Acetoanaerobium sticklandii: one gene and its partner. The protein of the gene in region 1 binds, or shares a complex with, the protein of each later gene. Links are inferred from orthologs where the notes say so. Each region holds a gene or a part of one and is shown in the gene's direction. Other genes may lie near its edges.

Evidence for each region.
Region 2: the proteins of secY (region 1) and secA are in contact, whole or in part, in a crystal structure (PDB 3DIN), measured with the Thermotoga maritima proteins. The link is inferred for Acetoanaerobium sticklandii from one-to-one orthologs. Residues at the interface, in WP_004081795.1 of Thermotoga maritima: Glu108, Gly109, Glu110, Glu111, Ala236, Glu237, Arg238, Arg239, Ile240, Thr241, Ile242, Gln243, Tyr244, Ala245, Arg246, Arg247, Val248, Thr249, Gly250, Arg251, Arg252, Val253, Tyr254, Gly256, Ala257, Ser258, Thr259, Tyr260, Leu261, Pro262; in WP_004082002.1 of Thermotoga maritima: Glu261, Ala262, Arg263, Lys300, Ala301, Arg302, Thr303, Ile304, Ile305, Leu323, Tyr324, Asp325, Pro326, Val329, Ser330, Tyr333, Ile336, Lys340, Phe345, Val349, Glu363, Phe364, Tyr374, Ser375, Gly376, Gly377, Glu393, Ile395, Thr482, Ser483.

The regions. Positions count from the first base shown.
Region 1 is NC_014614.1:2,297,641-2,300,917, reverse strand. The notes cover bases 72-3,017. They hold secY (preprotein translocase subunit SecY), read left to right. Parts: upstream 72-880; coding sequence 881-2,155; downstream 2,156-3,017. Other genes in these bases: map (type I methionyl aminopeptidase), read left to right, coding at 2,843-3,017; CLOST_RS10955 (adenylate kinase), read left to right, coding at 2,192-2,842; rplO (50S ribosomal protein L15), read left to right, coding at 435-881; rpmD (50S ribosomal protein L30), read left to right, coding at 236-415; rpsE (30S ribosomal protein S5), read left to right, coding at 72-223. Also shown: more of rpsE, read left to right, coding at 1-71; more of map, read left to right, coding at 3,018-3,277. UniProt on the Escherichia coli protein: The central subunit of the protein translocation channel SecYEG. Consists of two halves formed by TMs 1-5 and 6-10.
Region 2 is NC_014614.1:2,439,055-2,442,588, reverse strand. What follows is about bases 253-3,455. They hold secA (preprotein translocase subunit SecA), read left to right. Parts: upstream 253-561; coding sequence 562-3,255; downstream 3,256-3,455. Other genes in these bases: hpf (ribosome hibernation-promoting factor, HPF/YfiA family), read left to right, coding at 253-319. In the rest of the region: more of hpf, read left to right, coding at 1-252. UniProt on the Escherichia coli protein: Required for protein export, interacts with the SecYEG preprotein conducting channel.

The DNA.
Region 1 (3,277 bases):
TGTTCTTATCATGCCAGCTAAAGAAGGTACTGGAGTTATCGCAGGAGGACCTGTTCGTGACGTGTTAGAGCTAGCTGGTCTTAAAGACGTTAGATCTAAATCACTAGGAACAAACAATGCGAGAAACGTTGTTAACGCAACAATGCAAGGTCTTGCTTCACTTAGAAAAATCGAAGACGTAGCAACCCTAAGAGGTAAAAAAGTAGAAGATCTTTTAGGTTAGGAGGCGAAAGAAATGGCAAAACTAAAAATAACGCTTGTAAAAAGTGTAATAGCTACAAAGCCAAATCAGAGAAAAACTGTAACAGCTCTTGGACTTACTAAGAGAGAGCAAACAGTAGAAAAGCCTGATAACGCTCAAATCAGAGGTATGATTGAAGTAGTAAAACATCTTGTGAAAGTAGAAGAAGCTTAAGCAAAAGGAGGTGCAAGGAATGAAACTACACGAGTTAAAACCAGCTAAAGGCGCAGTTAGAGCTAAGAGAAGAATCGGTAGAGGTACTGCGACTGGTCAAGGTAAAACTGCAGGTAGAGGACAAGACGGTCAATGGTCACGTTCAGGTGGAGGAGTTAGACCTGGATTTGAGGGTGGACAGATGCCTCTATATAGAAGACTTCCTAAAAGAGGATTTAATAACTTCGAATTCGAAGCTAGATATACAATCTTAAATGTAGATAAGTTAAATGCCTTTGAAGATGGAACTGAAGTTACACCAGAGCTTTTAAAAGAGACTGGAATCATCAGAAAAATCGAAAAAGATGGCGTTAAGATACTAGGAAATGGCAGCATAGAAAAGAAACTTACAATCAAAGCAAATAAGTTCACAAAATCAGCTGCAGAGAAGATAGAAGCCGCTGGAGGAAAGGCCGAGGTGATCTAATGTTTAAGACACTTCAAAATGCTCTTAAGATACCGGATTTAAGAAAAAAATTGGTATTTACCTTTTTAATGCTGGTAGTATTTAGAATAGGTACAGCAATTCCTGTTCCAGGAATAAACGTCGATGTAATAAAACAAATGATTTCTCAACAGGCAGGCATACTATCTTTTTATGATATCGTAGCTGGAGGAGCATTTAGTAATTTTACGATCTTTGCGCTGAGCATCACGCCGTACATTACATCATCGATAGTAATCCAACTTCTGACAGTTGCTATACCTGCACTTGAAGACATGCAGAAATCTGGTGAAGAGGGAAGAAAGAAAATCCTTCAGTACACTAGATATCTTACAGTAGTATTAGCACTTATTCAGGCTACTGCTATTGGAATTGGATTCTTTAACAGTGCCCTTGTTTCGGATTCTATACTTAGTAAAATAAGCGTAGTTTTAACTCTTACAGCAGGAACAGCATTTTTGATGTGGCTTGGAGAGCAAATTACCGAAAAAGGCATTGGAAACGGAATTTCACTTTTAATCTTCGCTGGTATTGTATCTAGAATACCACAGGCTACTGTTCAAACTTTTGAACTTGTAAAGTCTGGAGAGCTTAATTTTATTCAAGTAGGTGTGTTTTTAATAATCTCTGTAGCTATAATAGTAGGAGTTATCCTAGTGCTTCAGGGAGTTAGAAAAATACCTGTTCAGTATGCAAAAAGAGTTGTAGGAAGAAAAACTTACGGAGGTCAATCAACGCACATCCCTCTAAAAGTAAATCAAGCTGGAGTAATACCTGTAATCTTTGCAGTATCTCTACTTGCATTCCCACAGACTCTAGGTATATTTATAAAAAATCCTGAGTATCAGGCATTTGTCTCAAAATGGTTCACAGCAAGTGGAAACCCAGGAATCTATGTATATACACTTATGGAATTCCTACTAGTAGTATTCTTCACATATTTCTATATATCAATTACGTTTAAACCTGACGAAGTTGCAGATAATATGAAAAACTCAAATGGATTCATTCCAGGAATAAGACCAGGAAAATCTACAGAGGAATATTTAGCAAGAGTACTTAACAGATTGACACTTGCAGGAGCAGTTTTCTTAGCATTAATAGCTTCCCTACCAACTATCATTTATGCGGCAACTAACATACCGTTTAGATTTGGCGGAACATCATTACTGATTGTTGTCGGTGTTGCTATTGAAACAATGAAGCAAATTGAAGCGCAAATGGTAATGAGACATTATCAAGGCTTTTTAAAATAAACTCCAATGATCGGAGCATTCCTAGGAGATGAAAAGATGAGATTAATACTTTTAGGACCTCCAGGGGCTGGAAAAGGTACACAAGCTTCTGGGATCGTAGATAGATACAAAGTGCCTCATATTTCTACTGGTGATATCTTTAGAAAAAACATTAAAGAAAACACTGAGCTTGGAAGAAAAGCTAAAGAATATATGGATAAAGGATTACTTGTACCAGATGAACTTGTAGTAGCGATTGTTGAAGATAGACTAAAAGAAGCTGATGCAAGTGAAGGCTTCTTGCTAGATGGATTCCCAAGAACAGAAAACCAAGCTCAGGCTTTGGATACTGCTCTTGAAAAAATGGATACCAAGCTAGATAAAGTAATCAATATAGAAGTTGATAAAAGTATACTTGTAGGCAGAGCTGTAGGAAGAAGAATTTGTAAAAACTGTGGAGCTACTTACCACATAGAATTCAATAAGCCTAAGCAAGAAGGAATCTGCGACTTATGTCAAGGTGAACTTTTCCAAAGATCTGACGACACTGAAGAAACAGTATCAAAGAGAATTGAAGTATATCTAAATGAAACACAACCTCTTATTGACTACTACACGAAAAAAGATATCCTAGTGACTATTGACGGTCAGCAGGATATAAATAAGGTGCTTGAGGATATAGTAAGTGCCTTGGGAAGTGAAAAATAAATGATTATTATAAAATCAAAACATGAAGTTGAGCTATTAAGAGATGCTGGAAAAATAGTTGCTGAAACTCATGAAATCATAAGAGATGCGATTAAAGAAGGCATTAGCACTTATGAGCTAGATCAAATAGCAGAAAAAAATATAACCAAGTATAATGCGATTCCTTCTTTTAAAGGATATGGTGGATTTTCTGGAAGCATCTGCGCTTCATTAAATGAAGTTGTAGTTCACGGAATACCATCAAAAGATATCATACTGAAAAATGGTGACATTATAAGTATTGATATTGGAGCATTTTATAAAGGCTATCATGGAGATGCTGCAAAAACACATCCTGTTGGCGAGATATCTGGAAATGATAAACTTTTGATAGATGTAACCAGACAAAGCTTTTATGAAGGAATCAAACATGCTGTAGTGGGGAATAGACTATCG
Region 2 (3,534 bases), 140 kb from region 1 along the record:
GACTGATATCGTAGTTGATAAATTAGGCAGACAGATTCGTAAGCATAAGACAAAATTAATGGATAGAGGCAACGATACCATTAGATTTGAAAATATCGAAGCTTATATTCCTAGGGAAGAAGAGAAGGAAGAAGAACTTCACGGCAAGATTGTAAAGAGAAAGAGATTTGGTTTTAGACCTATGTCAGAGGAGGAAGCTATACTTCAGATGGAGCTACTTGGACATAATTTCTTTGTATTTACAAGTGCTGAAACAGATGCCATTACTGTGATTTATAAGAGAAAAGACGGTAACTACGGTATCTTGGAACCAGAGTAAAATATTAACCAAAAGGTTTATATAAAGGGTGAGCTTACTAAAAGAGGAACGAGAGTTCCTCTTTTTTAGTGAAAAAATTTAGAAAATATTACAAAATGGTAAAGATTGTGGAGACTTTGTATGATAGATTTCACAAAATTATTTTATGTGATATACTAAAATGTAGCGAATTAGACAGTGATTTTAGATTGAAATAGTATGAATATGTAATGTAAAAAAGATTAAGAAAAGAGGTATTTTACTTGGGATTTTTTGATAATTATCTAACCAAAAAAGAAATTAAGGCCTTACAAAAATCAGTAGATATCATAAACTCATTAGAAGATAGCATAGTTAAGCTTACTGATGCAGAGCTTACAGGCAAAACTCAGGAATTTATGAAAAGATATGAAAATGGTGAGACACTAGATCAGCTTCTTCCAGAGGCTTTTGCAGTTGCTAGAGAAGCATCAAAGCGTGTACTAGGTATGAGACACTACGATGTACAGCTTATGGGTGGTATGGTTCTTCATCAAGGACGTATAGCTGAGATGAGAACTGGAGAAGGTAAAACCCTAGTTGCGACTCTTCCTGTATATCTTAATGCTCTTTCAAAAGAGGGAGTACATGTAGTAACAGTAAACGACTACCTTGCAAAAAGAGATATGGAGTGGATGAGCAAGCTTTATAACTTCCTAGGGCTTACTACTGGGGTTATACTTCATGGAATCACTCCAGACCAAAGAAGAAATGCATACAATGCAGATATAACTTACGGAACAAACAACGAGTTTGGATTTGACTACCTAAGAGATAACATGGTAATTTACAAATCTCAAATGGTTCAAAGACCTCTTAATTACGCTATCGTCGATGAGGTCGACTCTATACTAGTGGATGAGGCAAGAACTCCTCTTATCATTTCTGGTCAGGGAGATAAATCTACTGCACTTTACACTATGGCAGATAGCTTTATTCGCATGCTAAGAAATGAAACAGATTATATTATAGATGAAAAAGGAAATTCAGTTGCACTTAATGAATCAGGTGTAGAAAAAGCAGAGAAATTCTTTGCAGTTGAAAATATAACAGATATAGCAAATATGGAAACCTATCACCATATCAATCAGGCTCTAAGAGCTCACACTATGATGAAAAGAGATGTTGATTACGTAGTAAAAGACGGAGAAATTATCATAGTAGATGAATTTACTGGACGTCTTATGTTTGGACGTAGATATTCAGAAGGCCTTCATCAAGCTATAGAGGCTAAAGAAGGGCTAAAGGTTCAAAGAGAATCAAAAACTCTTGCAACTATAACTTTCCAGAATTACTTCAGAATGTACAAAAAACTTTCTGGTATGACTGGTACTGCAAAAACTGAGGAAGAGGAATTTAAGTCTATTTACAGAATGGACGTTGTTCAAATTCCTACTAATAAGCCAGTTGTCCGTGATGATATGGACGATGTAGTATACAAAACTGAGGCAGCTAAATATAAGTTTGCAGTTGATGAAATAGAAGAAAGACATAAAAATGGACAACCTATACTAGTTGGTACTATTTCAATAGAAGATTCAGAGATGTTATCTGATATGCTTAAAAAACGTGGTATTCGTCACGAGGTTCTTAATGCAAAGAACCACGAAAAAGAGGCAGAAATAGTAGCACAAGCAGGTCGTTTTGAGCAGGTTACTATAGCTACAAACATGGCTGGTAGAGGTACTGACATCATCCTAGGTGGTAACCCTGAGTTTATGACAGTAAAAGAAATGAAAAGACTAGGCTATGCAGATGAAATCATCACTCAAGCTAGCGGATTTGGCTATACTGAGGATGAAGAAATAAGAGAAGCGAGAGAAAAATACCATTCAATCCTAGAAGAAAAGAAGGAAGAATTAAAGGAAGAGCAAGATAAGGTAAGACAAGCTGGAGGACTTTGTATCATAGGTACTGAGCGTCATGAGTCAAGACGTATAGATAACCAATTAAGAGGTCGTGCAGGAAGACAAGGAGACCCTGGTACATCTAGATTCTTCATATCTCTAGAAGATGAGCTGATGAGACTATTTGGCAGTGATAGACTCATGGCTATGGTAGAAAAAATAGGTATGGACGACGATATGCCTATCGAGCATAAGATGCTGTCTAAATCTATAGAGGGAGCTCAGAAAAAAGTAGAGGGCAAGAACTTCTCTATACGTAAGCACGTACTTCAGTATGACGATGTTATGAACAAGCAAAGAGAAATCATCTACAAGGAAAGAAGAAATGTACTTGAAGGTGAAGATGTTCATTCGGAAATCTTAGACATGATAGATAAAACTATCGACAAGGTGTTAAGCTATTACATTCCAGAAGGTTCGTATCCAGAATCATGGGATTTAAAAGCACTAGAAGAAAGATTTGTAAACATCTTCCATCCAGACAAAAAAGTCGAAGTAGGCAATGTTGAAGATTTAACTAAAGATGGCTTAAAGGAAATAATTAAAAATGAAGCGCTTAGACTATATGATGAAAAAGAAAAATTAGTAGGCGAAGAGCGTATGCGTGAGCTTGAGCGTATTATTCTGCTTCAGGTAGTAGATTCTAAGTGGATGGATCATATAGATGCTATGGATCAGCTAAGACAAGGTATAGGGCTAAGAGCGATAGGACAGGAAGACCCAGTAAGAGCTTACCAAATTGAAGGCTTTGATATGTTTGATGAAATGATTCAGTCTATCCAGGAAGAGACATTAAACTATATCTACGGCTTCCAAGTGAGAATCGAGGCTCAGACTATAGAGCGTAAGCAAATGGTAGATATGGATAAGCTTGAGCAAAAAGGTGGCTCTGAGACTGAAGAAGAAGGGCCAAAGCAAATTAAAACAGACAAGGTAGTGGGCAGAAATGATTTATGTCCATGTGGAAGTGGCAAAAAATACAAAAAATGCTGCGGAAAGGATAGGGTTTAGTTGCTAAATATCCAGGAACATAGAGAACGTCTGGACAATATGTCCAAATCTATTGAAGAATTGAGGGTTTCTCTTTGACATACCAGGATTAGCCCTTCACAAGCAGGAAATAGATAAAGAAATGAGCGAGCCAGAGTTTTGGAACGAGGTAGAAAAAGCTCAGCAGACCATGCAAAAAAATAAAGTGATAGAAGATAAACTAGAGCAGTTTGCTTCTTTGGAGTCAGAGCTAGAGGATGCTTTTGTCCTCTTTGAGCTGGCTGATGAGGATGCAAGCTT